DNA from 3 places in the Enterococcus montenegrensis genome. Region 1 is predicted to be linked to each of the others. Evidence: predicted binding sites of a transcription regulator. Region 1 holds the regulator's gene; each other region holds the start of a gene.

Evidence for each region. Region 1 encodes HrcA, which represses chaperone genes, less so after heat shock. Its sites were predicted from a motif close to TTAGCACTCNNNNNNNNNGAGTGCTAA; they were not measured.
Region 2: a site for HrcA is predicted at 5,942-5,968, ahead of groES (co-chaperone GroES). Genes of this name have one in related genera too.
Region 3: a site for HrcA is predicted at 6,681-6,707, ahead of clpP (ATP-dependent Clp endopeptidase proteolytic subunit ClpP). Genes of this name have one in related genera too.

What each region holds. Positions count from the first base shown of each region.
Region 1 covers NZ_CP120467.1:1,286,670-1,296,930, reverse strand. The annotation lists gene P3T75_RS06345 (amino acid ABC transporter ATP-binding protein) at 1-16, shown strand, start outside; gene pcp (pyroglutamyl-peptidase I) at 269-913, opposite strand; gene P3T75_RS06335 (iron-containing alcohol dehydrogenase) at 929-1,993, opposite strand; gene dnaJ (molecular chaperone DnaJ) at 2,249-3,418, opposite strand; gene dnaK (molecular chaperone DnaK) at 3,563-5,392, opposite strand; gene grpE (nucleotide exchange factor GrpE) at 5,436-5,999, opposite strand; gene hrcA (heat-inducible transcriptional repressor HrcA) at 6,033-7,073, opposite strand; gene hemW (radical SAM family heme chaperone HemW) at 7,241-8,404, opposite strand; gene trhO (oxygen-dependent tRNA uridine(34) hydroxylase TrhO) at 8,622-9,524, opposite strand; gene P3T75_RS06300 (adenine phosphoribosyltransferase) at 10,066-10,261, opposite strand, start outside.
Region 2 covers NZ_CP120467.1:691,410-701,670, forward strand. The annotation lists gene walK (cell wall metabolism sensor histidine kinase WalK) at 1-1,116, shown strand, start outside; gene P3T75_RS03305 (YycH family regulatory protein) at 1,113-2,438, shown strand; gene P3T75_RS03310 (two-component system regulatory protein YycI) at 2,439-3,308, shown strand; gene P3T75_RS03315 (MBL fold metallo-hydrolase) at 3,391-4,194, shown strand; gene P3T75_RS03320 (NAD(P)-dependent oxidoreductase) at 4,432-5,070, opposite strand; gene P3T75_RS03325 (CPBP family intramembrane glutamic endopeptidase) at 5,165-5,791, opposite strand; gene groES (co-chaperone GroES) at 5,997-6,281, shown strand; gene groL (chaperonin GroEL) at 6,326-7,951, shown strand; gene P3T75_RS03340 (MerR family transcriptional regulator) at 8,069-8,833, opposite strand; gene P3T75_RS03345 (DUF1827 family protein) at 9,151-9,507, shown strand; gene P3T75_RS03350 (nicotinate phosphoribosyltransferase) at 9,722-10,261, shown strand, end outside.
Region 3 covers NZ_CP120467.1:2,046,846-2,057,106, reverse strand. The annotation lists gene P3T75_RS09890 (DNA-directed RNA polymerase subunit epsilon) at 1-48, opposite strand, end outside; gene P3T75_RS09885 (hypothetical protein) at 68-319, opposite strand; gene P3T75_RS09880 (ABC transporter ATP-binding protein) at 588-2,321, shown strand; gene P3T75_RS09875 (ABC transporter ATP-binding protein) at 2,318-4,081, shown strand; gene P3T75_RS09870 (gamma carbonic anhydrase family protein) at 4,311-4,799, shown strand; gene P3T75_RS09865 (NADP-dependent oxidoreductase) at 4,974-5,912, shown strand; gene clpP (ATP-dependent Clp endopeptidase proteolytic subunit ClpP) at 6,046-6,627, opposite strand; gene P3T75_RS09855 (hypothetical protein) at 6,894-7,406, shown strand; gene P3T75_RS09850 (glycerophosphodiester phosphodiesterase family protein) at 7,557-8,303, shown strand; gene miaA (tRNA (adenosine(37)-N6)-dimethylallyltransferase MiaA) at 8,312-9,235, shown strand; gene hflX (GTPase HflX) at 9,237-10,261, shown strand, end outside.

The DNA of each region.
Region 1 (10,261 bases):
GGTCTTAAACGTCTAATTACATTAAAAAAAAGCAATCCTCTGCTAAGTTTTCTTAACAGAGGATTGCTTTTTTATGTGAATAAATCATGCGGTCAAAGATTATCCCTGTCAGGCTCCACGAATCAATCCTCACCCACAGGCAAAAATTTATACAAACGAAAAAAATTTTAATAAATTTTACTTTTATGTCTCAAAGCCGAAATATCCCTCCAACTTTTCTTAATTTTAAACAAATGTAAGTGTAATTTTATTTTTTCAGCAAATCACATTAATGTTTCGTTCCACCAACAGTTTTGATATCTTCTTGCCCAGAAGTAGCTATTGCGGCAATTGCTGCTGTTAGACCAATTACAATGTCATTTATACTCATTGCGGGCTGTTGTGGTTTTGTAACAACCTGTTCGAAAATGAAAGGTACGTGGATAAACCCACCTTTTAAATTTGGATATTTTTTATCAATTAAGTATTGCACATAATACATAATATAGTTGCAAACAAAACTACCCGCCGTATAAGAAATTGCCGCTGGAAGTCCTTTAGCATTAATTGCCGCTACCATGGCCTTTATCGGTAATTGGGTAAAATACGCGGTTTGCCCATCCGTAACTATCGTCTCGTCAAGCGGCTGATTTCCGGCATTATCGGCAATTCGCGCATCAGCCAGATTAATCGCTACCTTCTCAGGTGTAATCGCAAAGCGTCCTCCCGCCTGACCAATATTAACTACGACATCAGGTTTGTTTAATTCAATGGCATTTTCAACTACTATACCAGCTTGTCCAAATACTGTTGGAATTTCCAACTTAATAATTTTTGCTCCCGCAATTTCTTCTGGCAGACGTTTCACCGCCTCTAAGGCGGGGTTGATTTTTTCTTTGTCAAAAGGATCAAATCCGGTTACTAAAATCTTCATTTTAAGCTCTTCTTTCTATGCTAACTCAGTTAAAGCCGTGCTGATTTTTGCTTCATCTACTTGTTTACCAAGGTGATTTCCAGCTTGCTTCGTTAATAAAATTTTCTTAGCAAGATCCCTAATCATGGTTTGAGATAAATTCAAATTAAGTTCTGGTAAGGTAGTCGGCAGTTTCAAACTCGTAAATAATTGACGGTAATCCTCATACTCTGTTCTCCTTTTTTCAATTAACAACTGTAAAAGTAGTCCTACTGCAACAATTTGACCATGACTGCCTCTTACGCTCAATTGGCAATCTCCCATTATCACGTTATGAAAACTATGGGCCAAACTCAAGCCGCCATTTTCAAACCCCAAACCACTTAATAAAATATTGGACTCTACGACATTTTCAAAAGCAGCATTTATGATGCCATCCTTTTGTGCTCGTAGTGCACTTTTAATATCACGTATTAAAACGTCGTGACACGTTTTAGCTAAACTTAACGCTGCTAGGGTCGGTTTGGCACCAGCAATATTTACGCCCTGATCCTCCCAAACACTTCGCGCCTCAATATAAGTTGCAATACCATCGGCAAAACCTGCCACTAGCATTTCTTGAGGTGCCGCAAAGATAATTTTAGTATCCACTAGAACGATTTCAGGATTTTTAGCATAAAAATTATAGCGTACAAAATTTCCTGCATCATCATAAATAACAGAAATTCGCGACGTAGCAGCATCCGTCGCTGCCGATGTAGGTAAGACGGCAACAGGTAAGTGATTGTTATTTGCAACCATTTTCCCTAAATCCATTGCCTTCCCACCCCCTAAAGCAATGATAAATTGATAATTATCAGTTTGAATCATCTCTTTAGTCTTTGCAAAGAAAGTTGCTTGACTGCTGTGATCTACTAAAACAGCGGCACTTTCAATTTCTACTCTGTTTAAATTCTCAACCAACTGCTCTCCTACCATCTGCATCACAAATGCATCAGTCACAATTAAGGCTTTTTTACCTAATCGTTGCAAGCATAAAAGTTCTGTTTGAAAAGCCGCAAATCCTTGGATATAAACTTGGGGGCTAGCAAAAACGCGCATTCTACCACTCCTTTTATCTGACTATTCTAACTATAACTCAAAATAAGAAAAGCTTCACGAAATTATTTAATTTCACAAAATTAGATAAAGCGGCAAAAAACATAAGTCACTTTTTAACAAATATTTTTTAAGAAAATTAGGATATGGATATAATTTTCGTTACTATTTATAAAATAAACGGTTGTCTAAAATTAACTTTCTTCCAATTTCAAAAGAAAAAGAGTTCATCAGATTTCTCTGATGAACTCTTTTATCTTATTTTTTCTTACCGCCAAAGGCATCTTTCATTTTATCAAAGAAGCCTTCTGACTGTTGTTCAGTCAATTTTGTTCCACTAACTTCAGCAAATTGACGCAATGCTTGTCTTTGCTCTTCGCTTAGATTTTTAGGTGTAATCAATTTCACTTTTACGTGTTGATCACCATTTCCGCTTCCCCGCAATTTTGGCGCACCTTTACCACGTAAACGGAAATTCGTTCCGGTTTGTGTTCCAGCTGGAACTTTTAATTTCACTTCACCATGAACTGTCGGCACATTAATTTCATCCCCTAATGCAGCTTGAACAAAATTAAGTGGTAATTCATAATAAATTTCAGCCCCATCACGATCAAAAATGTCACTTTCTTCTACGCGAAAGACAACATATAAATCACCGTAAGGTCCACCGTTTTCACCAGCTTCTCCTTGGTTTTGTAGACGCATTTGTTGCCCATCTTCCACTCCGGCAGGGACAGTCACTTTTACTTCATGAGCTTTCTTTTCATGACCTGATCCATGACAAGTTGGACATGGATCTTTGATTTCTTTACCTGTTCCATGACATACATCACAAGTCTGACGACTCATCATCCGTCCTAGAGGCGTTTGGCGTTCAACATTAATCGTACCAGAACCATGACATTTTGAACACGTCACGGGTTGTGTACCTGGTTTAGCACCATTTCCGCCACAAGTATGACAGACTTCTTCACGATTGTATTTAACCGTTTTTTCCACCCCAAAAATGGCTTCTTCAAACTTTAAATTAACCGCATACTGTAAGTCAGCACCTTGTCTTGGTGCATTGGGATCAGCAGAACGACCGCCGCCACCACCAAAGAAGGATTCAAAAATATCTTCAAAACCGCCAAAACTACCGCCACCGCTGAATCCACCATAATTACCGCCGCCAAAGCCACCATAGCCTCCGCCGTAATTCGGATCAGTACCAGCATGACCATATTGATCATATGCCGCCCGTTTTTGCGGATCGCTTAAAATTTCATAAGCTTCCGAAATTTCTTTGAATTTGTCTTCTGCATCAGGTTCTTTATTAATATCAGGATGATACTTTTTGGAAAGCTTGCGATATGCTTTTTTGATTTCGTCATCGGAAGCTCCCTTTTGTAGCCCGAGGACTTCGTAATAATCACGTTTGTCTGCCATAGGCTTTCCCTCCACATACATTTAGTCTCACTTGGGTATTTTAACACATTTTGTTAGGAAGCTGAACTATCTCATAGAAAAAGCCAAAGCTAGGCCTTGGCTTTTTTCTAATCCTACACAGCGAACTATTTCACTTTTACAAAATTATTTATCGTCGCCGTCAACTTCTTCAAAATCAGCATCGACAACGTCATCAGCGCCACCTTGTGCTTGTGTTGGGTCAGCATCAGCTTGTTGTTGTGCTGCTTGTTCGTATAATTTAACTGTTAAATTTTGGACGATTTCGTTTAACGCATCGCGTTTTGCTTTCATATCTTCTAAATTATTAGCTTCAACAGCAGCTTTTAATTCATCCCGCGCATCTTCTGCTTTTTTCACTTCATCTGCGTCAACTTTACCTTCTAATTCTTTTAATGTTTTATCAACAGAGAATAATAAAGCATCTACATCATTGCGCAAGTCAACTTCTTCTTTACGTGCTTTATCAGCTTCCGCATTTGCTTCTGCATCTTTTACCATGCGTTCGATTTCGTCGTCTGATAAACCTGATGAAGATTTAATCGTAATTTTTTGTTCTTTTTGTGTACCTAAGTCTTTAGCAGATACATTTACAATCCCGTTTTTATCAATATCAAATGTTACTTCGATTTGAGGAATACCACGAGGTGCAGCTGGAATATCTGTCAATTGGAAACGACCTAATGTTTTGTTGTCTGCAGCCATTGGACGTTCACCTTGCAACACATGAATATCAACAGCAGGTTGGTTATCTGCGGCAGTTGAGAATACTTGTGATTTGCTCGTTGGAATGGTTGTATTGCGGTCAATTAATTTTGTAAAGACTCCACCCATTGTTTCAATACCTAATGATAATGGGGTTACATCTAGTAAGACAACATCTTTAACATCACCTGTAATAACACCACCTTGAATAGCAGCACCCATTGCTACAACTTCATCTGGGTTAACAGATTTGTTTGGTTCTTTACCAGTTTCTTTGCGAACTGCTTCAACAACCGCAGGAATACGAGTTGAACCACCTACTAAAATTACTTCGTCTACTTCTGATTGTGATAAACCAGCATCTTTTAGCGCTTGGCGAACTGGTACTTTAGTCCGTTCAACTAAGTCAGCTGTCAATTCATCAAATTTTGCTCGTGTTAATGTCATTTCTAAGTGCAAAGGACCAGCGTCTCCTGCAGTGATAAATGGTAAGCTGATTTGTGTACTTGTCACACCAGATAAGTCTTTTTTGGCTTTTTCTGCAGCATCTTTCAAACGTTGCATTGCCATTTTGTCATTTGAAAGATCGATGCCGTTGTCTTTTTTGAATTCTGCTACCATGTGATCGATGATTTTATTGTCAAAGTCATCCCCACCTAAATGGTTATCCCCAGCAGTTGATAATACGTCAAAGACACCATCGCCTAATTCCAAGATTGATACGTCAAAAGTACCACCACCAAGGTCAAAGACTAAGATTTTTTCATCACGATCTGTTTTATCCAAGCCATATGCTAAAGCAGCGGCGGTTGGTTCATTGACAATCCGTTCTACTTCAAGACCGGCAATTTTACCAGCGTCTTTAGTTGCTTGACGTTGTGCATCGTTAAAGTATGCAGGAACTGTAATAACAGCTTTTTCTACTTTTTCACCTAAGTAGTCTTCTGCAAAGCCTTTAATGTATTGTAATACCATTGCTGAAATTTCTTGTGGTGTATAAGATTTTCCTTCTACTTCAACTTTGTAGCCTGCTTCGCCCATGTGGCGTTTAATAGAAGAAACAGTATTTGGGTTGGTTACAGCTTGACGTTTTGCTACTTCCCCAACTTGAATTTCGCCATTTTTAAATGATACAACAGAAGGAGTTGTTCGGTTACCTTCTGGGTTTGCAATAATTTTTGCTTCGCCGCCTTCTAGGACTGCGACTGCAGAGTTTGTTGTACCTAAGTCAATACCAATAATTTTACTCATAATAAAACGCTCCTTTAATAGTTACTCGTAATTTTTTTAAAATTTATTGGGCTACAATAACCATACTTGGTCGTAAGACGCGATCGTGTAACTTGTAGCCTTTTTGTAGTACCTGCACAATTGTATTGGCAGGTGCATCATCACTTGCTTCAACAGTTTGCACACCTTGATGGAAGTTGGGATCAAAAGCTTCGCCTTCAGCAGCAATCTCTTCAATTCCTTCTTCTTTTAAAGCTTGTTGCAAACTAGCTAAGGTCATTTCAACACCTTTTTTCAAATTAATGCCTTGTTCATCCGAGACATCTGTTGCCATTGCTCGCTCCAAATTGTCAATAGCCGGTAATAGTTTTTTTGCTAAGTCTTGTGAACGATAACGTTGTAAAAGTTCTCTTTCATTACGGTTACGATTGGTAATATTCGCAATTTCTGCTTTTGCCCGTAATAATTGGTCGTCCATTTCATCAATTTTTGCTGTCAGTTCAGTTAATTCATCTGTGACAGATTCTTGTTCCAAATCTTTTTGTTCAGTAGCTTCCGCTACCTCTTGATCTTTTAATTCTTGATCTTTTAATTCTTGATCTTTTAATTCTTGATCTTTTTCTGACACTGAACTTGCCACCTTTCTACGCAAATTTCTTTTTTAACTTGTTGCGTCGAGCGAACGATAATACTCCGCCAATTTCTCGGCTAGTTCTCTGGAAAACACATCAAGTAAACCAAACATTTTAGAATACTGCATACTTGCAGGACCTAATAATGCAATCACACCTTTACCATGACCAGAAATATCATAACTGGCTTGAATTAAGCTCATATTATGAAATAAGTCATTGCCCAACTCATCACCAATACGAATATCAATGTTATCTGTTGGTGGAATTAAAAGCTGCATCAACTCTTCAGGGTCTTTCATAAAGCGGTAAATTGATTTGAACTGATCCACATCAGTAGCAGGTTCAAAATCAATCATATTCATGCGACCGCCGACAAAGACCTTTTCTTCAAAAACTTGACCCAACATTAAATCAAATAAATCTAAAATACCTTCTGTTGTTTGAAAGTATTTATGCAAGATCATCGGAATCTCAGTACGCAGACGTTGGTAAACCGTTAGTAACGGCTCACCCACTAATTTGTCGTTGATGATCCGTACCATCTTTTCCAAGTCAGCTCCGCTGACACTTTGCGGCAAGGCAAAGACTTGACTTTCAACATTGCCTTGATCCGTTACGATAATCGCAATCACTTGACGACTATTTAACGGGACAATTCGAAAACCGGTCAGACGTCTATCCTTCATATCCGGACCCAAGGACAAGGCAGTATAGCTGGTTAAATTGGATAAAATTTCAGCAGATTGTTGAATAATATCGTTAATCTCATGAAATTCTTTTCCAAAAGACCGCTTGATTACTTGCATATCCGTTTTTGCTACACGAGTAGGCTTTAAAAGATGGTCAACGTAATAACGGTAACCCACCATCGAAGGAATACGACCAGAAGAAGAATGCGTCTTTTGTAAGAGACCTGCTTCTTCTAAAGCTTTCATATCATTGCGGATCGTTGCTGAACTAGCATTAATTCCTGCTGCCATTAAAGACTTAGAACCCACCGGCAAGCCGGTCTTCGTATAATGTTGGATAATGAGACGCAGAATATCTTGTTGTCTTTTTGTCAACATATTCATCACCTCGTATTTAGCACTCCGTCTATCTAAGTGCTAACACATATTAATATACCACAAGAAAGTTTAATGTCAAGAATTAAGCAACAAAAAATTAGCACTCTTTGATATAGAGTGCTAATCGTTTTTTTCAATCATATCAAGGCTTACATCAATTTAGAAAATCAATCTAATAAAAACTTCTCAAAAATTTCATTTCCAATCAATAACCCTTTTTCAGTGAGTCTGACATTGTCCTTTGTTTCAAGCAACCATTGTTTGCTTACCAAATCTGCCAAAACATTTCCGTAAACAGCCGTCAGCTCTTGCCCAAATTTTTCTGCAAAATGAGCTTTAGAAATACCAGCTTTTTTACGTAATCCCAAAAACATTTCTTCTTCCATTTGGTTATTGCGACTTAACTCTTCTGTTTCATAAATAGGAAGTTGATCGTTTTTCAATGGTTTTAAATAGTGTTGAATTGGACCAAAATTTTTATAACGCGTTTTTCCTAGATAGCCACTTGCTCCAGCGCCAAAACCAAAGTAGTGTTCATTATTCCAATAAACTAAATTATGTTGGGATTCAAATCCTGGCTTAGCAAAATTACTAATTTCATACTGAAATTTTCCGGTATCATGCATAGCTAACATCGTTTCTTCAAACATCTGACCTTCAATTTCTTGATCCGGCATCTCCAAGCGCCCTTGTCTCACCCAGTTCATAAACATCGTCTTGTTTTCTAAAATCAAGGAATACAACGAGTAATGGGGTAAATCTAATTCAATTGCCCGTTTTAAGGTATCGCGAAAACTTGCTAATGTTTGACCCGGAAGCGCATAAATCAAATCAATCGAAACATTTTGAAAATCTGCTTTTTCTAAGAAGTCCATTGTGTCATAGACGTCTTTAGCTGTATGTTTACGTCCAATCTTTTTTAGCAAAACATCGTCAAATGTTTGTACGCCCATGGAAAGACGGTTCACACTGTGATCTTTCATCACTTGTAATTTGTCTAAAGTCAAATCACCAGGATTTGCTTCCACGGTAAATTCGGTAACAGTCTCCATTGGGAAAAGATCATTAATTCCCCTTAAAAGGGTATCTAGTTGGCCAGCTGAAAGTGAAGTTGGTGTTCCACCTCCAACGTATAAAGTTGGACTTTTTTTTATGGGATTTTTTTCTAGCGTAAGTTTCATTTCTTTTAAAAGACAAGCGATGTATTCATCGACAGGCTGCCCTTCTAAAAAGACCTTATTAAAGTCGCAATAATAACAGATATGTTCACAAAAGGGAATGTGGATATAGGCTGATATTGCCGCGTCTTTTGGTTTTTTCATTTGTTGCATGGTTTAATTCCTCTCAATTAACATTACTTTTTTCTCAATCGTTTCATTTTCTCGTCTATCTTACCACAAGTAAATTCCTTCGTGGAAAAATGGCGGTTTTTTAACCAACTCTTTTAAAATTACCGTCTATTTTTTTAACTCTATGACAAGCTAAATTGAGAAATTATAAAAAGGTTGAATCTAGATTCAACCTTTTACTTCATATTGTTTTTTGTTATTACTTGGCATAAGTATTTTGACGATAACGATTTTGAGGGTGGTTTCGACAAGCTTGACTGCAAGCACCTAAATATTTCGTCTCATTTTCAACCGAAGCCAGAATACGGCGATTACATTCCGGATTGCTGCAATTAATGTAACGCTCACAAGGAGTTCCGTCAAACCAATCACGGCCAACAACCTTTTTATCAACGTGATTGATTTCTACACTAATCCGTTCATCAAAAACATACATTTTACCATCCCATAATTCTCCTTTAACTTCTGGATCTTTGCCATAAGTTGCAATCCCACCATCTAATTGTCCGACATCTTTAAATCCTTCTTTTACTAACCAGCCTGAGAATTTTTCACAGCGAATCCCACCGGTACAATAGGTGACTACCCGTTTTTCCATAAACTCTTCTTTATGTTCTTTGATCCACTGAGGTAATTCGCGAAAATTACGAATTTCTGGTCGCACAGCACCCCGAAAATGGCCCAAATCATATTCATAATCATTGCGAGCGTCAATCACAACGGTATCTTCGGCCAACAAAGCTTCTTTAAATTCTTTTGGCGACAAATATGCGCCTGTAACTTCATTAGGACTAAAATCATCGGATAATTGCAACGACACAATTTCTCGCCGCGGACGGACAAACATCTTTTTGAAGGCGTGTTCCGTTGCTTCATCACTTTTAAACGTAATATTTTTAAAGCGAGGATCATCTTTCAATGCTTTTTTATATGCCGCAGTTGCTTTTTTTAATCCTGAGACAGTGCCGTTAATACCTTCTTTTGCAACTAAAATCCGTCCTTTTAATCCTAATTTTTTACAAAAGGCCAGATGTTCTTGTGCAAATACTTCCGGCTCCTCAATTGTTGTGTATTTATAGTAAAGCAATACTTCATAATCCATCTTCATTCCCCTTTCTTATGTAGTATAGCCAATCACAAACTTAGAAGAAATTTCTCTGCTTGTGGCAAGTATCTCAAAATCCGTCTTTTTTCTTAAAAAAAAACTCTGCCAATTTTAAATTACATTTTTTCTCCTTTCAAAAGAACATTTTTACAACAATTCCTTTTCACCTCACAAAGGAAATGATTCACAAAACGCAAAAAAATATAAAAATAATTTACCCACATTGAAAAGCTACTATTTTATAAATAGTGGTAACCAGATTTTTCATTCTAAACTCACTCTAGTATGAGCAATAATTATTTCCTTTCAAATAAACAATAACCACAGCTAAGAAAAGTTTTTCAAACTCTTCACACACCTACAATAAGGCCGAACTTCAATATATTGCATCACAAATTTCTTAAAATTTTAACTTATTTCTTGCAGAGTTAGTGCGATGCTAGATGGCGCTAAAGCAGCCAAATCAATGCTTTTTATTGTAAAAAATCTTAAAAAAGATAAAAAAACCTTGCAATAAAGATTGCAAGGTAAGAGGTGCTTAATATTCCATCAATGTAATCATATCGTAGTCTTTAATTTTGTCTCGACCGTGTAAGTCCATTAGTTCAATTAGAAAAGCACAGCCCACAACTACGCCACCTAATTCTTCAACCAATTCTGTCGTTGCTTTAATCGTTCCCCCGGTTGCCAATAAGTCGTCACAAATTAAAACGCGTTGGCCAGGTTTAATAGCA
Region 2 (10,261 bases), 600 kb from region 1:
ACATTTAATCAACTGGGAGATCGGATCGAAGAAACGCAAGAAGCGATGGAAGCAGAGCGAAATCGGCTAGATAGTGTCTTGTCGCATATGACAGATGGTGTTGTCGCCACCGATCGAAGAGGAAAAGTCATTACGATTAATGAAATGGCAATCAACCTTTTAAATGTCACCAGTGAAGAAGCAGTGGGACATTCGATTTTAGAACTACTAGATATTGAAGAAGATTATACCCTGCGAAAACTTTTGGAAAATCCTGATGAAATGTTAATTTCTCGTGAAGCACCAGATGGCAGTGAAATTATTTTGCGGACGGACTTCTCCATGATTCGGCGTGAATCGGGCTTTATTAGTGGTTTAGTAGCCGTTATGCACGATGTAACCGAACAGGAAAAAACAGAGCAAGAACGCCGGGAGTTTGTATCAAATGTATCCCATGAATTACGGACACCTTTGACCAGTATGCGTAGTTACATTGAAGCTTTGAGTGAAGGTGCTTGGCAAGACAAAGAAATTGCACCAAATTTCTTAAAAGTAACGCTAGATGAAACCGACCGTATGATTCGCATGATCAACGATCTTTTGAATTTATCGCGGATGGATAATGGTAAAAATAATATGCAACTAGAATATATTAATTTTAATGAACTAGTGAATTTTGTTTTGGATCGTTTTGATATGATGATGAATTCCCAGGATCAAAAGAAAAAATATACAATTCGGCGAGAATTTACCAAACGGGAATTGTGGGTTGAAGTGGATACCGATAAAATGATGCAAGTGATTGATAATATCATGAATAACGCCATCAAGTATTCACCAGACGGCGGCACGATTACTGTTCGTTTGATGGAAACGCATAATAACATCGTCTTGAGCGTTCAAGACAGAGGATTAGGTATTCCAAAAAAAGATTTGCAAAAAGTATTTGATCGTTTTTATCGCGTCGATAAGGCGCGAGCACGAAAACAAGGTGGTACAGGCCTAGGCTTAGCAATTTCAAAAGAAGTAATTAAGTCCCATGGTGGTAGTATTTGGGCTGAAAGTAAAGAAGGCAAAGGCTCTACTTTCTTTATTACATTACCTTATGAACCATATGAGGGGGAATGGTGGGAATGAAAATATCCGAACGTATTATTCGTATCGGTTTGATTTTTTTAATCGCATTAAGTTTTTATCTTTCTTATATGATTTGGTTGAGCCCGACTGCGCGCAGTAATTTGCAAACCAATAAGCAAGCAGAACGGATTGTCAGTACGACCCAGAATATCCGAAAAGCAACCGACATTTTTTTACCGCTACGTTTGGTATGGGTCAATGGTGAAGGCAATATTAAGCAGACATCTACAGACACAATTATTGGGGATGTTCAAAATCTAGTGAATAAAGCTAGTTTTGGTACCCCTGAGAAAAAAAACTATGACAGCGATGAAGAATTTTTTGCTGATGTTGATATTAAAAATGGCGTTGAACTTTCATATTTTGGCCCATTTTTAGTGAAGGAATATGTTGAAATGTTTAATCTAGACTTAGCATTAGATAAATTGCAAGATGTTCATTTTACTAAGGTGCAGCTTGACTTTGACAGTCATCAAATTCGCTTTATTAATATGCGCCGTCATCAAATTGTCGAGGTGCCAGTAACCATTGATGAGCTGAAGATTACGCAAATTGCAAGCCAAGCCGCAGAAAAAAATTGGCTGCAAATGAATGAAGAAAATCGCATCAGTAGTATGCAATACAATACGCAAACGCCGGTCAAATTGAAGCGCTATAGCTATATTGCTTCTAATTTATCTTATACAACATTCCGGGATGCATTTTTCACAAATCCCCAAGATGTAAAAATGAATGAAGAAACTAGCAACCTTGTTTTATATGATGGCACTGAAAATATGAGTATTCAAGAAGACAAGCAGCTCATTGATTTTCGTGGAGAGATTGACTTAAGTGGTGGTGAGGGCGATATCTATTCCCAAAGCTTCAGTTATATCACACGCCTTGGTGCTAATTTGGGAAATTTACGTTATTTTGATCGCGACAAAGATGAAATTACTTACCGTATTTTCGTGGAAGGCTATCCTGTGTTTGGGGATGCTTATCAAGGGGAAGTTAATTTAAAAATAAACGGGGAAAGTAAAACAGATAACGGTGCTTTGCCGGTCCAAATTCTCTCAAGTATGAATGCAATCCAAGTACCGATTCCTTCTGATGAGGTCGTGGAATTACCGCCAAGTCATACGATTATTGAAAACCTGGCTTATATGGGGGTCGATCAAAGTTTGGTTCAATCGCTTGTGATTGCTTATGGTCGCCAAGATCTATCTGCCACTAGTGGTGTTGTAGATTTAGTCCCGATGTGGTATATCCGCTATGATGGTCAGTGGTATTCTTATGATAGTTTAATTGCTAAAATCCAGCAGGAAACGGGGGCGGATTAATTGGATTTTAAAAAAATCGAATGGATCTTCTTCTTAGCTTTTCTGGGTGTGAATATCTTTTTATTTAATATTTATCACGCTACTAAAAATGAAGAAGGTAACGTTTCTAGTACGAATCAAAAAATTGATATCTTACAGCGTTTGGAAGCAGACGAGATTAGTATCAAAGGCAAACTTTCTTCAGAAATAAAAGAAGGATATTATTTGGCTGCGGTACCAACAAATATGAATGAAGCTGTCAATACGGCTAAGGAAAAAAACGGTGCAGCCTTCAACAGCGGGACAAACTTTGTTGGAGAAAATCACAGTCAATTCATTTATACGCCGAGTACGAATTTTTATATTAAAGATAGTAAAGAAACCAAAGAGAATGTGGATTCTTTTTTGAAGGATTCAAATGAAGTTTTATTTGGACAAGAATACATGTATGTCCCCCATGAGTCGTTAACAGATCCAGAATATCCAGAAATTATTTGTGCCCAAAGCTTTGAAGGTATTCCTTTTTATGATGACACAAGTAAAATGGAAATTATCTTAGAAGAAAATGACGGTCTATTGCGTGTTTCTCGTTATATGCAAACCCATCTGTCTGCAATTGAAAAACTACGGGAAAAGATGGGCTTATACAGTGAAAAAGATGCTGTCAATACGCTTTACATCAATAACAAACTACCAGCAAAATCCAAAATTTTGTGGCGCCAGCTGTCTTATGTGATGATTTTACAAGTTCGAGGTAAAAATGTTTATGTGCCTGCCTGGTTAGTAGCTGTGGAAACTGGTAAAAATAATGTTCAAATTGAAACAGTGAACGCCTTTACAAATCGTATTATTACAAATAATACGTTGCAAAAGGTGGAAAATACCAATTAAGGTATGTATAATAAAAATCGTTTAGAAGGTGAGGTTGTAAATTTCAATCACGCTTTAGTTTAGTTGAAGGGAAGTCTAGCAGATGGCAGAAGCTGCTTTAAAAATTAGTGTGTTAGCCAGTGGTAGTTCTGGTAATTCTTTATATATTGAAAGCGGAAAAAAACGACTGCTAGTGGATGCCGGTCTTTCTGGCAAAAAAATTACATCTTTATTAGCAGAAGTAGGTAAAGATCCAGCGGACTTAGATGCAATACTAGTTACCCATGAACATCGCGATCACATTCATGGTGTGGGAGTATTGGCTAGAAAATATGGTCTGGATGTTTACGCCAATGAAGGAACTTGGCAAGCAATGGATGGTATGCTAGGTAAAATTGATGTCGCGCAAAAGCATATTTTTGAAATGGGGAAGGTTCTAACCTTTGGGGATATGGACGTTGAAAGTTTTGGCGTTTCTCACGATGCAGCGGCACCGCAATTTTATCGTTTTCACAAAGACGGCAAATCTTTTGTAATGTTGACAGATACTGGTTATTGCAGTGATCATGTTCGTGGGATTATTCGCGATGCAGATGCATATTTAGTGGAAAGTAACCACGATTTGGAAATGTTGCGGATGGGACCTTATCCTTGGAGTTTAAAACAACGAATTTTAGGGGATCGAGGCCATTTGTCAAATGAAGATGGTGCACTGGTTATGACAGATATCATCGGAGATAGCACGAAGAGAATTTACTTGGGGCATTTAAGTAAAGAAAACAATATGAAAGAGCTCGCCCATTTAACGATGAAAAATATTTTGAAAGAACATGATTTAGGTGTGGATTATAACTTTAAAATTTACGATACAGACCCAGATCAAGCCAGTGAATTGTTTGCAATTTAAGTATTGATATGAAAAAAGTCGTGAATAAACGACAGTTATATGTAAAAAAGCGGGGACAAAATTTTGTCTCCGCTTTTTTATTGCTAAAGAGTAGATCAAGTTTATGCCGCTTTTTTAAGGGTCTAGCTTCATGGGCTAACGCTTTTAGGAATAAGGCGATATTTTCAAAAATTTGCGGAATAATTTCTAAAATTTCCGCGGAAATTTTTGAGAGCAAAGGGCGTTAGCGAAGTTTTTTTAATAATTTGTACTATCGCCAGCAATACTGATGTGAATATTCTTTTGTGGCTGTTTGATTAAATCCATAACACCCTTCGCATAATCCGCCATGCTGACTTCACTTTTTCCAGCACTATCTTTTTCCAAGATATCTTCGTTGATTTGGTATTTACCAGTAAAAGGGGCATCATAGATAAAGTTTGCGGCAGGTGATACATAAGTCCAAACAACATCAGGAAATTCTTTTAACTCAGCCAATGATTGGGCCATATTTGACGCCGTTGGATGAATGGGAGAGCTGGCTGGAATGGTATCTAGCAAGCGTTTTGTTCGCTCTGTATTCAAATACAAAGAAGAAGCGCCGCCGACTACAATTAACCAGACAGATGTTTTCCGCAAAATTTTAGCTAAATGAAGCAAGCTTGTTTTATGCATTTCTTCTCGTCCGTGGGGTGCGTTAAAAGCATCAATCACAATATCAAAATCAGAGAGATCAGCAGTTGTTAAATCAAAAAGATCTTTTTTTAGCACGGGCACAGCTACTTGCAATTTTTCAGGGCTACGAACGATCGCTGTAACATCATAATGATCGTCTAATGCCGCTTTTAGTAGATGACTGCCGACATGACCTGTGGCTCCAATAATTCCAATTTTCATTAAAACGCCTCCTTAAAAATAAAAAACCACTACATCCTTTATTTTAGCGGTTAGCTACTTTTTTTGCTAAAAAAAAGCCTGTTAAAATAAAGGATTAAAGTGTAAAGCGCAATACTTGAATAAGCAATACTAAAATATTAGCACCGCAATGACTAAGGATGGCCGTTTTAATTGAACCTGTCTTGACGAAAATAAAGGATAAAAAGCAACCTAAAATAAAGTAGACTAAAATATCACTATCGGTGTGAACCAGCGCAAACGCTGCTGCACTAAATAAAATTGCCAAAGGTAAAGAAAAATATTCACCAAAAAAGCCAATACAAGCCCGTCTAAAAACGAGTTCTTCCATAATGGGACCACAGATAGTGGCTATAACTGCAAAAATAGGCCGCTGCCACAAAACTTCCATCATATTGAGACTGCGATTAAAATTATTTTTTATACTAAAAAAAGTTTCGATATAGCCAGTGATGCCGATTAATAAGACGGTCAATAAAATACCAATCAGTCCGGTGAGAATAATTTTTTTTCGACTCATCGGATTTTTTTCAAAGGATAAAGGCGGAACTTTTTGGTATAAAAAAATTAGAACACCAGTGCCGATTAAATAAGATAAACCAGCAGTGAGGGTCTCACCGTTGTTTATTTTAATAATAGCAGGAATTAAAAAAACGAAAGCATAACATAAAATTGATGAAAAGCTATATTTAATTTGTGACATTTAACTACTCCTTTAGTTGTCTAATAAAAGTATACCTGAATCATTTTCGCAAGACAATTACTTCGGAAAATAGGCAAAATTTCTTCAATAAAAAAACAAGGGAAAAAACTTGCATTGTGGGGGTAAAATGAGTAATATAGTTCTTGTAGGTTAGCACTCAACTATTGAGAGTGCTAATACATGAAAATTGATGGAGGGATTTATCGTGTTAAAACCATTAGGTGATCGCGTGATCATTGAAGTCGCAAAAGAAGAAGAAAAATCTGTAGGCGGAATCGTGTTAGCATCAGCTGCACAAGAAAAACCACAAACAGGTACAGTTATCGCTGTTGGTGAAGGCCGCTTTTTAGAAAATGGTGAAAAAGCCGCAATCCCAGTTGTTGTGGGAGACCAAGTAATGTTTGAAAAATATGCTGGTTCAGAAGTGAAATATGAAGGCAAAGAATATTTAATTGTTAATGGTAAAGATATTATCGCTATTGTGGAATAATCACACAAAAAACGTTATAAAAAAATTAAATGAGGTGTTTTAGCATGGCAAAAGATATTAAATTTGCAGAAGAAGCACGGGCTGCGATGGTGCGTGGAGTAGATAAATTAGCCGATACAGTAAAAGTAACATTAGGCCCTAAAGGTCGTAACGTTGTATTAGAAAAATCATATGGTTCACCTTTGATTACAAACGATGGTGTTACAATCGCAAAAGAAATCGAATTAGAAGATCATTTTGAAAATATGGGTGCAAAACTTGTTTCTGAAGTTGCTTCTAAAACAAATGATATTGCTGGGGATGGTACCACAACGGCTACTGTCTTAACACAAGCAATTGTCAGAGAAGGAATTAAAAACGTTACAGCTGGTGCTAACCCATTGGGTATTCGCCGTGGGATTGAACTTGCAACTAAAACAGCAGTAGCAAAATTACACAGCATTTCTTCAATCGTTGACTCTAAAGAAGCAATTGCGCAAGTAGGTGCCGTTTCTTCTGGTAGTGAACAAGTTGGGAACTACATTGCTGACGCAATGGAAAAAGTCGGAAACGATGGTGTTATCACCATTGAAGAATCAAAAGGGATTGAAACTGAACTAGACGTTGTTGAAGGGATGCAATTTGACCGTGGTTACTTATCCCAATACATGGTAACAGACAACGATAAAATGGAAGCTGTTTTAGATAATCCATACATTTTGATTACCGATAAAAAAATCTCTAACATTCAAGATATCTTGCCATTGTTAGAACAAATTTTACAACAATCAAAACCATTGTTGATTATTGCTGATGATGTTGATGGCGAAGCATTACCAACCCTTGTTTTAAATAAAATTCGTGGTACTTTCAATGTCGTTGCAGTAAAAGCTCCTGGCTTTGGTGATCGTCGTAAAGCAATGTTAGAAGATATCGCTACTTTAACAGGCGGCACAGTAATTACAGACGATTTAGGTCTTGAATTAAAAGACGCAACAATTGAAAGCTTAGGTCAAGCAAGTAAAATTGTCGTTGATAAAGACAATACAACAATCGTAGAAGGCGCTGGAGAAACAGATGCTATTGCTGCGCGCGTGCAATTAATTAAAAATCAAATTGCAGAAACGACTTCTGATTTTGATCGTGAAAAATTACAAGAACGTCTAGCGAAATTAGCTGGTGGCGTAGCTGTAATCAAAGTTGGTGCGCCAACTGAAACAGAATTAAAAGAAATGAAATTACGCATTGAAGATGCTTTAAACGCAACCCGTGCCGCTGTTGAAGAAGGTATGGTTTCTGGTGGTGGTACTGCACTAGTCAACGTTATCGCTGAAGTTGCGGCTATTGAAGCAGATGGTGACATTGCAACTGGTGTGAAAATTGTGGAACGTGCACTAGAAGAGCCAGTACGTCAAATTGCTGAAAACGCTGGTTATGAAGGATCTGTTATCATCGACAAATTAAAACATGCTGAAATCGGTATGGGCTTTAATGCGGCTAACGGTGAATGGGTAAATATGGTAGAAGCTGGGATCGTTGACCCAACGAAAGTAACACGTTCAGCTTTACAAAATGCAGCTTCTGTTGCAGCTTTGTTGTTAACAACTGAAGCAGTTGTTGCAGATAAACCTGAACCACAAGCGCCACAAGCTCCAGGAATGGATCCTGCTGCAATGGGCGGTATGATGTAATTTTTAACACTAAAAAAGTGATGATCTCTCAGGGATCATCACTTTTTTTATCCTTCAGTTAAAAGGGTGGCGAAATTTAAAGAACATTCATCAAAAAAATTTGAAGTAAAGACTGTTCTATTCTTTGGTATAGTGGTAAATAATGTCGTGCATAATATCTACAACATCGGCTTCAACGTGGTCGTTGTAGTAGGCTGCAAAGCGTTCATCGGCAACATACAAGTCGGCTAGACCGCGATGATACGCAGAATTGTAAAAAGGAGCGGCGATTTGTAGCCAAGTTTTGTGAGCATTAAAAACATTTTTTGAAATACTGCTGTCTAAATCAATTTTTTCTGCTTGAGACAAGATTTTTAAATTCGCAAATAGCGCAGTTTGAGCTGCTTGCATTTTTTCATATTGTTCTTTGGTCAAATGTGACCAGTTATCATTGGCGGAATTAACGGCTTGTTCCCCATACTTTTCACGAATCTCTTTTCCATAGCGTTGCTCGTTTTCTTCAATTTGTTTGGCTTTAAAAGCTGCAAATTTTTCACTATCTTTCATGTGTTCTCCTCCTTTGTAATAAACCAATGTTTGAGAAAGAGTCTGAACCATTTCATTCAGCTGCGCTTGTTGGGTTAAAAGCGCTTGGTATTGTTCTTCAAGCAAAGCGAAACGTTCTGCTTGGGGGAGGTTCATCACTGCTTTAATTTTAGCCAAAGTAAAGCCAAAACTCTTAAAAAATAAAATTTGCTGCAATTTATCCACCGCAGCACGGTCGTAATAGCGGTAATCAGAATTAGGTTGACGTGACGCTTTTAGTAAACCAATTTGATCGTAATAACGCAGCGTCCGGTTGGAAATTTTTGCTAGTTTGGCTAATTCATTAATCGTATACATGAGTAATCCTCCTGCTTTTTGTTGTTTCATCCCATTTCTCTTTTACAGCATAAGGGTTGACGCAACGTAAAGGTCAAGTTTTTTCTAATAAATTATTTTGGACACTGATCACAAAGTAAAATGCGCCTATAAGTGACTAAATAGAACTTTAAAAGATAAAGCTAGTTGGATGGTAATGTGTTTTAAAATTCTCTTGTTTCATAATTTAAGCAAACTTTCTTCGCTAAAGTTGAAAACAAATTATGTTATAATATCAATGAGTAAAGGTTATGACAGTGTTAGTGTATAGTTGAATTTCACTTGAAAGGAAAGATGTTATGAAAATAATCGAAACACCAGTAAATAAAAATTTGAATTTAGAAACATTTTATCCTAATATTACCAAATTTGTTTTTGGCAAGACGGCAATTAAATATTACAAATTATATTCAGCTGATCGTACGCAAATCATTTATGCTGATACCTATGACAAGGTTCGGCTAATTTTGATTAACGATCACAAGAAAATTCGTAAAGAAGAAGTCGATACAATTATTCATCGTTTGTTAAAAGTGGATCGTCACGCTGTTTTTGTTGATGTGAACATTAAACAAAAAATGCAAGAATCAGGCAGTAAATTCTCCAAACCCCGTAAAGATATTATCTTAGTCGAGTATACGCCTTTAGAAAACTAAACATATCCGCATTAAGTTTGATTGCATCATCCTACAACAATAATTTTAGTTTAGTCTTTAAGAATATCTAAAAAAGTATAGAGCTAAAAAGAGGTAAGAGCAGTCTCTTATTCTCTTTTTTTTGCTGTCAATCTAAGAAAAAGCGTGATTTTCCTATCTTTTTGCGTTTTTTTGATATAATGGAAGGCATAAAATATCTTGAGGAGTTTAACTGATGCAAAAATTATATCCTGACGACAGCTTAACGCTGCATACAGATTTATATCAATTGAATATGATGAAAACTTACTGGGAATTAGGACGCGCCGATCGTCATGCTGTTTTCGAGTGTTATTTTCGTGAGATGCCTTTTAAAACGGGGTATGCGATTTTTGCCGGGTTGGAGCGGTTTGTCCACTACTTAGAAAATTTACAATTTACAGAAAGTGATATTGCCTATTTAAGAGAAGTTACAGGCTATCCGGAAGCGTTTTTGGATTACTTGGCAGACTTTAAATTCAGCTGTACAGTGCGTTCAGCATTAGAAGGGGACTTGGTCTTTAGTAATGAACCTATCGTCCAAATTGAAGGACCGTTGGCACAAGCGCAGTTAATTGAAACCGCCCTTTTGAACATGGTGAATTTTCAGACGTTAATTGCTACGAAAGCCGCTCGAATTAAATCCGTTATTGGAGACGATCCTTTGTTAGAGTTTGGTTCACGCCGAGCACAAGAAGTTGATGCGGCATTTTGGGGAACTCGTGCTGCGTTTATT
Region 3 (10,261 bases), 760 kb from region 1:
TTTTGGGTTGCGTACTTTTGTTTCTTGATAATAAATTTTGTAGATCATCTGTTTGACTCCTTTATTATTAATTAAACGGTATAAAAATGGCATCTAAATGATGGCAAATACGAGAATTATGGCAATCAAAAAATAAGGGAGCAACTTTTGAAAAAAATTTTTGCATAGATAAAGCAAATAACTTTTTATTGTCAGCAAATTCTCCGCTAAATTTTGGATGCTTTTTGAAAATCAGCTGATTTTCAAAAAGAGAAAGTCTCGTCTTTACTTTCCGCTTATTTTTTAATTCAACCGTTCCTTTGGCGTTTTTTGCGCCCAATTACTGATATTTTAGCATAGATTTTTCAATAAGTATAGAAAAGGCAAAGGGCATAAAGGGGTTACATTCAGTAAATTTCTGCTGATTTTATCTACAATTAAAAATTTCACTGTGGTATAGTGAAGGTAATGCGAAAATTTATTCATGCTCAGGTACACTCTTTGAGGTTTTTAAAAGGGGTGTCCATTTTTCTTTCATTAGCTATCTGTTTTAATTTTACGCGTTTACAGGCAGTGCCTGTCTTCATTTTAATAAAGGGGGAAAAGAAATGAAATTGATGTGGCATTATACAATGCGCTACAAAAAACTATTACTTTTTGATTTCATCTGTGTCTTTGGTTTTATTATCATTGAGCTGGGTTTACCAACTATTTTAGCGCGGATGATTGATGCAGCTATTCCAGCCAAAAGTTTTAGTCAAGTACAGCAGTTGGGGCTGTTAATGGTTATTATTACTGTGTTGGGAGTGGTGATGAATATTCTCTTGGGCTACTTCACGACCCGTATTACAACCAACATTACGGCGGATATTCGCGATGATCTATTTGAAAAAACACAAGGATATTCCCATTATGAATACGAACAAATCGGGGTGTCTTCTTTAATTACCAGAGTGACTAATGACGCTTATCAAATTATGTTATTCATGCAAAATATTTTGCGAACTGGTTTTATGACACCTATGATGTTTATTGTCAGTTTATATATGATTTTTCGAACGAGCCCATCTTTAAGCTGGTACGTGTTAGCGGCCTTACCGATTTTACTTTTAGCGGTGATTGCAATTGCTAAATTCTCTGATCCCTTATCGACAAAACAACAAGGGAATTTGGATAAAATCAACGCTATTTTACGAGAAAATTTGTCTGGTTTGCGGGTAATTCGTGCTTTTGTTAATGAAAAATTTGAAGAAAATCGATTTAAAAAAGTAAATAAGGCTTATGCATCTAGCTCAAAAAGTTTGTTTCGCTTAATGGCAGTAGCACAACCAGGATTTTTCTTCTTATTTAATATCGTGATGGTTTTAATTATTTGGAATGGGACAATCAAAATTGACCAAGGCAGTCTGCAAATTGGGGACTTAATTGCTTTTATCGAATATATTTTCCATGCCTTATTTTCTTTCATGCTGTTTGCTTCTGTCTTTATGATGTATCCAAGAGCAGCTGTCTCTGCTCGCCGCATTCAAGAAGCGTTAGATGCAACTTCTGAAATTGTTGAAAAAGAAGATGGCGTTACTACAACAGCAACAAAGGGTTATGTCGAATTTAAAAATGTTACCTTTGCTTATCCGGGGCATGCCCAAAGCCCAGTGATTCGTAATGTGAGTTTTACCGCACAACCCGGTGAAACAGTCGCCTTTATCGGCAGTACTGGTTCTGGTAAATCCACTTTAATTCAATTAATTCCGCGTTTTTACGATGTAAGTGAAGGAGAAGTGGTCATTGATGGGGTCAATGTAAAAGATTACCGCTTAAAAAGTTTACGGCAAAAAATTGGTTACATTCCCCAAAAGGCGCTCTTATTTACTGGAACGATTGCTGAAAACTTACGTTATGGAAAATTAGACGCTACCCAAGCTGATATGCAGCGGGCAGTTGATATTGCGCAAGCTGCTGATTTTATTAGCCAAACACCAAAGGGCTTTGATGCCGAATTGTCAGAAGGCGGCACTAATTTTTCCGGTGGTCAAAAGCAACGTTTAGCGATTGCCCGCGCGATTATTCGCGATCCAGAAATTTATATTTTTGACGATAGTTTCTCGGCACTGGACTATCAAACAGATGCCAAATTACGGGCTCGTTTGAAAAAAGAAACGACTCACGCGACAGTTCTAATTGTTGCGCAACGAGTTGGGACAATTATGCATGCTGACAAAATCATTGTTTTAGATGAAGGCAATGTTGTTGGAATGGGAACGCACCAAGAACTTCTGAAAAATTGCAGTATTTATTATGATATTGCAGCTTCTCAGCTGTCAGAGGAGGAATTGGCACAATGAAATCATTCTCTTCTTTAAAACGTTTGGCTCGTTACTTGAGTCCTTATAAAATTACGGCTCTTTTAGTTTTATTTTTTGTCGTCTTGACGGTGGCCTTAAATGCGGCAATGCCCTATGTTGCAGGTTTGCCCACAACAGAAGTTGCTAAAAATATTGCAGAGGGACAAAAGATTAACTTTGATTATGTCTTTAAATGTTTGATTTGGATTACTGCAGTGGGGGTGGGCTATTGTATCGCCCAATTGCTGTCAGGATTGCTGATAACCAATGTGGTCCAAAGTGCAATGTATGACCTGCGGCAAGATATTGATGAAAAAATTAATCGTCTGCCAGTTTCATACTTTGATAAAAATCAACAAGGAAATATTTTATCCCGTGTAACCAATGACGTCGATGCGGTTAGTGGTGCGATGCAACAAGCCTTAATCGGAATTGTCAACGCGGTTTTGGGAATTATAATGGCACTTGCAATGATGTTTTACATCAACGTTCCAATGGCCCTGATATCGATTATTATGATTCCGGCTTCAATGCTGATTTCACGAGGAATTATTAAAATGTCTCAAAAATATTTCCAAGGAATGCAAAATGCTTTGGGAGATTTAAATGGTTACGTCCAAGAAAATATGACCGGTTTTAGTGTGCTAAAAGTCTACGGTCGGGAAAAAGAAACCTTAGACGGATTTAAAACGGTCAATCACCGATTAAAACATTTTGGGTTTAAAGCGTCCTTTATTTCGGGGCTTATGATGCCGCTTGTTTCGCTGACTGCCTATATCACGTATATTGTAATGGCGGTCTTAGGGAGCTATTACGTTATTGGCGGTGTAATTGTTGTTGGACAACTGCAAGCCTTTATTCAATATATTTGGCAAATCAGTCAGCCTTTAGGTAATATCACACAGCTTTCTTCTGTTTTACAAAGCGCATCAGCTGCTTCAACCCGCGTTTTTGAAATTTTAGATGAAGCAGAAGAAGTATTAAATGATGCTGATATTCCTTTACCAGCAGTGGTAAAAGGTGATGTGGAATTTGACCATGTTTCATTTAGTTACGCTTTAGATAAACCGTTGATTAAAGATTTGAATTTTACTGTAAAAGCAGGGCAAACGGTGGCAATTGTTGGGCCAACCGGAGCTGGGAAAACAACGCTAATTAATTTATTGATGCGTTTTTATGATGTAAATGCTGGTGCCATCAAAATTGACGGTGTCGATACGCAAAAAATGAAGCGTAGCGATGTCCGTTCGGTTTTTGGGATGGTATTGCAAGATGCTTGGCTTTATGAAGGAACTATCGGTGAAAACATTCGTTTTGGGAAATTAGATGCAACGGATTATGAAATAGTGGATGCCGCTAAGACGGCCAACGTGGATCATTTTATCCGCACGATGCCAGACGGTTATGAAATGATGATTAATGCAGAAGGAAATAATGTTTCCTTGGGGCAAAAACAATTGTTAACCATCGCGCGGGCAGTTATTTCAGATCCGAAGATTTTAATTTTGGATGAAGCGACAAGTTCTGTCGATACCCGTTTGGAAGCTTTAATTCAAAAGGCAATGGACAAAGTCATGGAAGGGCGCACAAGTTTTGTTATTGCCCACCGTCTATCTACTATTCGTGATGCTGATTTAATTTTAGTGATGAACCAAGGTTCAATTATTGAAAAAGGCACCCATGAAAGCTTATTAGCTGAAGGTGGCTTTTATAGCAAGCTCTATCAAAGTCAGTTTGCTGAAGATGGAGATTACGATTAAATAAAAAATGAGAGCATGAAGTGAATGCTCATCGTTAGATCACTACCGACTGGAGAAATCTGGTCGGTATTTTTATAAAAAATGTATAGATTTTCATCGCGTCATTTGAAAAGTAAAGCAAGTAGACCTGCTCTTATTTTTGGTTTATATAAGCTTTCATTATCTTTCGCGTTAGCTGGAGTTGCTTATGATATAATGTAGAAAAATTTTTGGAGATGACAAGAAAATTATGAAAAACTTTATCGCAAAAAATGCTGTTGTCATTGGGGATGTAACCTTGGGCAAAGATGTCACTGTTTGGTTTAACAGCGTGATTCGTGGGGATAGTAATTTTATCAAGATTGGTGATCGCACCAATATTCAAGACGGTACGATTATTCATGTTGACCATGACGCACCGACAGAAATTGCAAAGGATGTTACAGTGGGACATCAATGCATGCTTCATGGCTGCAAAATTGAGCAAGGCGCACTAATTGGCATGAGTTCGATTGTATTAAATCACGCCGTTATCGGTGAAAATAGTTTAATCGGCGCAGGTTCTTTGGTAACGCAAGGAACGGTTATCCCACCAAATGTTTTGGCTTTTGGACGACCAGCCAAAGTTATCCGCCCTTTAACACAAGCTGAAATTGCTAAAAATAAAGCCAATATCACCCACTATTGTCAATTGGGCCAAGAATTTCAAGCAGGAAAATATTCAGAGGTAAGTCAGTAAAGATAAGAGCTCTTTTAACAAAGTTTCAATATTTAAACGAAAGCTGAGATCTTATTGCAAGTTTGGAGATCAAATTTGACTCATCGTTTTGTGAAAGCAGTTAAAGCGCAAATCGTTGCGCTTTTTTTCTTTCCTCGCTACACTTTAGACAAAGGTAAAAAGGAGGAATTTTTGATGAAACGTTTTGCTATAACTGGTTATGGAAAGCCCCATGATGTATTTGAGACGATTACAGACCAACCAAGAGAAATTACCCCAGGCCATATCCGGGTAGCAGTGCAGGCTTTTGCCGTTAATCCTTACGATATTTCTTTGCGAAGTGGGGCGCAGCAAGAATTTCGCAGTTTGAAATTTCCTTATGTAATGGGCAATGATGCGGCTGGAATCGTGACAGAAATTTTTCCTGGCGAAACAGATTTTGCTGTTGGCGATCGCGTAGTGATTCACCCAATTAGCGGAACTTATGGGCAAGAGGTCGTTTTGCCAAATAAAAAAGCGGCAAAAATCCCTGAGACAATGAGTTTTCCCAAAGCAGCAAGCATAGTTACAACCGGAATCACAGCGTACAATTTACTTTTTGAACTCCTACAGGTTGACAGTAGTCAAACCGTGATGGTGTTAGGTGCTTCTGGTGGAGTGGGGTCTTTACTTGTACAAATGTTGCATCAAAATAAAAATCATATTCTAGCAAGTGCGGCCCAAAAAAATGAAGCGAAAATTAGAAACTGGGGAGCAGATGAGTTTGTTGCCTATGATACAGCGAGTCCGGCAAAAACATTTTTTGAACAGGCGGATATTGTAATTGACGCGACAAAAGGGAGTAAAAGTGCAGATCTTGGTCTGAAAATTTTAAAACCTGGCGGAACATATGTTGCTTTAAATGAACTGCCAAATCCAGCAGATCGTAAAGATGGGACGTATTTAAGTTTTGCCCCTAAAAAAGAATACCAGGACCAAACTGCTTTTGAATATTTGCTAAATGCTTATGGGGATGGCAAATTGGTTGTTAATATTGCAGAAGTTTTGCCTTTTGAATTGCGCAGCGTCATTTTGGCTCACGAAAAAATTGCGGGTCATCCAGCTGCTGGCAAAATCGTTATCGCCCAATCCTAAATGATAAAAGGGCACTCTTTTAATTAAAAAAAGAAAGCAGCACAAGTAATCTAACAAATTGAATTTTTGGTGACTATAATAAAGGTAAACAAAAAAAGAATTGAGACAAAAGTCTCAATTCTTTTTTTATCAATTATTTTGTCACCATAATTTCGTCAATCAAACCGTATTCTTTCGCTTGTTCAGCGGTCATAAAGTTATCACGATCAGTATCTTTTTCAATGACTTCTAGTGGTTGACCTGTGCGTTCGGCTAAGATATGGTTCAAACGATCACGGGTTTGTAAGATGTGACGCGCTGCAATTTCGATTTCAGTTGCTTGGCCTTGTGCACCACCTAATGGTTGGTGAATCATGATTTCGGCATTTGGCAAAGCAAAACGTTTGCCTTTTTCGCCAGCTGTTAATAAAAATGAGCCCATTGAAGCAGCCATGCCCATTACAATTGTTTGCACATCGGCTTTAACAAAGTTCATTGTATCGTAAATTGCCATCCCAGCTGTTACGCTACCACCGGGTGAGTTGATGTATACATAGATATCTTTTTCAGAATCTTGTGCGTCCAAGAAAAGTAATTGGGCGATGATTGAGTTTGCTAAGTCGTCAGTAACTTGACCGCTTAGCATAATAATGCGGTCTTTTAATAAACGTGAGTAGATGTCATACGCTCTTTCGCCGCGGGATGATTGTTCAATGACTGTTGGAATTAAATTCATAATGTAAAGTCCTCCTTTAATCAAATCGACGTTAATTATTGTACGTCTCAAGTTTAGCACATTTAAGCGATAACCTCTAAAAAGAAGTATAACCAATAGGTCAAAATAGGTCAAATGAAAAACTCAGAGAATGAATATTTTTTTGCTAACAAAAATAGCAGATCAAAATAGATAACAAAAGGGTGGCTAAAAACAGTTAAAAAATGCGAATCCCACAGAAGTTATGCTAAAATAAAAGACAAGAGAATTTAAGGAGGAAAAATATGATAGCAGTAGCAGCAGCCGGTTTTTTTGGTGTTTTGGTGGGTGCTTTAATCGTTACCATTGCCTTTAATTTACGTATTCGTTATGACGAGAAAAAAGAGCAAAAACGACGAACTTTGGAACACAAAGTAAAAGAAATTGAAACCTTAAACCAATTAAATAAAAAAATCAATGAAATTTTACAAAAGCGTAGCGTCTTAATGGAAGAATATGTCAGCTTTGATGCCTTTGATGATTGTTATATCACAATTGATGACTATGCTTACTTGCAATCATTTGCAGCTCAAAATAATTTTTATTTACCAAACTACATTTTAGAAGAATTTTTCAAAAATATTGCGCAACGAAAAGTTATTTTGTCACCAGATGAAACGATTAAAGTTGGAGGTTACGCTTATAAGGGTGGTCGTGTGATTATGGAGCATTTTTCCGACGATTTAACAGAATTGATCAATGAAAGAAAAACAGAGTTAAAGCGACTTTCAGATAGTACGTTGACCTATTTTAGCGCGTAATAATTTTAAAAAAAGATGAGAAGCTGATGCAAGGTGTCTTCTCATCTTTTTTGCGGTATTTATTTCATGTTAGAGTAGCTGTCTGGTACATAAAATACAGATAGAAGTGGTACAATTACTAATGAAGAAAAAGATAAGGAGGCAACGGTGATGACACAAATCGTAGCCCATCGCGGTGCCAGTGGTAGCCGACCGGAAAATACACTACCTTCTTTTGCCGAAGCAGTGCGGGCAGATAGTGACGTGATTGAGTTAGATGTTCATTTGTCAAAAGACGGTCACTTAATTGTGATGCATGATGAAGACGTTGAGCGAACGACAAATGGAAAAGGCTTGATTCGAGAAAAAAACCTGGCTGAAATAAAAAAATTAAATGCCGGTAGTTGGTTTTCTGAAAGCTATCAAAATACTAAAGTACCAACCTTAAAAGAAGTGTTGGATTTATTAGTCATGCGCAATTTCCGAGGAGTATTGTTAATTGAACTAAAAACCGATCACTACCATTATCCTGAAATCGAAATGAAAACAGCTACTTTAATGACAAGTCGTCTTTGGCCTTTTAAACATTGGTATTGTAGTTTTAATATTGATTCCTTAGATATTATTCATAAATTAGAACCTGACACACAACTAGATTTGATTTTAAGCACCAGTGATAAAAAGGTACTTCAAGCACTGGACCGACCATATATTGAAGGTATCCATCCTAAAATCGACTGGGTTTTGAAAAATAAAGCAACATTACCTGATTTACCATTAGCTGTGCGTCCTTGGACGATTGATGATGAAACCCTAGTGAAGGAATGTGTTGCGTTAAATACGGCAGGAATTATTACCAATTTCCCAGAAAAAGTACAGCAATATGTAAAAAATGCACGAAATAAGCCAAATAAATGAGGATAAAAATGAAAGTATTAGTGATTGCAGGGCCAACTGGTGTGGGAAAAACAGCACTAAGTATTAAGCTAGCCCAAAAATTCAATGGTGAGATTATTAGCGGGGATTCATTACAAGTTTATCGTCAATTGGATATTGGGACAGCCAAAGTAACCAAAAAAGAAGCCGCGGACATTCCCCATCACCTGATTGATATTTGTGATTTTACGGCAGCGTATTCAGCTGCTGATTTTCAAAAACAAGCGCGAGCAAAAATTGCGGCAATCTCAGCCAAAGGTAAACTGCCCATTGTTGTTGGCGGAACAGGTCTTTATATCCAGGCACTGCTTTATGATTATAAATTAGGCGCGCCAGAAGATTTCGGGCAACAGGGGGAGCATTTGCGACAAAAATATCAGACTTACGCCCAAAAAGAGGGGAGAGTGGCTTTGTGGCAGCTGCTTTTAAAAAAAGATCCACTAGCCGCTGAAAAAATTCATTTTAATAATGAGCGAAAAGTCATCCGTGCATTAGAAGTCTTTGATTTAACCGGTCATAGCATTACAAAACCTAAAGATGAACCGCAAAAGCTTTACGATGATTTTTTAATCGCTTTAACCACAGAGCGAGAGGTGCTTTATGAGCGTATTAATCAGCGGGTAGAGTTGATGTTTGCTGCTGGGTTAGCAAAAGAAGCAACCCTTTTAGAAGATTATGAAGATGTCCAAGCGGCAAAAGGGATTGGTTACCGCGAATTTTTCCCTTATTTTAAAGGTGAAATTAGTCTTGATGAGGTGAAAGAGACAATTAAATTAGATTCAAGACGTTACGCAAAACGACAATTAACGTGGTTTCGTAACCGAATGGAAGTGACAACTTGGGTCGATTTGATTACGCAACCAGAAGCAATTGAAGCTTTGCAGCAGAAAATACAAGCGTGGTTGGAGGAGTAGCATGGAACAAGAAAAAGTTATTTTAGTCGGGGTAGAAACCGAAGAGACTTGGAAAAATTTTGGTGAATCTATGCAAGAATTAAAAGGTTTGACCAAAACGGCTAAAGGAGAAGTTTGTTTTTCGTTAATTCAAAAACGGCCCCAAGTGGATCGTCAAACAATTATCGGAAAAGGAAAATTGACGGAATTAAAAAATTTAGTCGAAAGTTATGAAGCAGATTTGGTAATTTTCAACCATGAACTGACACCACGTCAAAGCCAAACTATTGCCGATTTTGTAGCAGTGCCAGTTATTGACCGCGTGCAGTTAATTTTAGATATTTTTGCTTTGCGGGCACGGTCTAAAGCGGGAAAACTGCAAGTAGAATTAGCGCAATTAGAATATTTATTGCCCCGTTTAGTGGGTCAAGGTAAATATTTATCTCGCTTAGGTGGAGGGATTGGTACAAGAGGGCCTGGTGAAACCAAGTTAGAAACAGATCGACGCCATATTCGTAATAAGATAACAGCAATTAAGCGAGAATTAAAAGACGTGGCGGCCCATCGGGAACGTACGCGTCAAAGAAGAAAAAACAATCGCTTTCAAATTGGTTTAATTGGTTATACCAACGCTGGCAAGTCCACGATTATGAATGTATTAACAGAAGCAAAAACTTATGAACAAGATGAACTTTTTGCAACATTAGATCCTTTGACAAAACGCTGGAAACTGCCGGAAGGTTTTGAGGTTACGTTAACGGATACGGTTGGTTTTATTCAAGATTTACCAACGCAGTTGATTGATGCTTTTCACTCTACGTTAGAGGAAAGTCGCGATATGGACTTGTTGTTGCATGTTGTTGATGCCAGTTCACCTGATCGTACCCAACAAGAGCAGACAGTTTTAGAGCTGATGAAAGAATTGGATTTTGATAAAACCCCGATTTTAACGGTCTACAATAAGGCTGATAAAATTGATAAAGCACAATTTGTGCCAACCCTATTTCCCAACGTATTAATTTCAGCTAAGAGTAGCCGCAGTAAAGC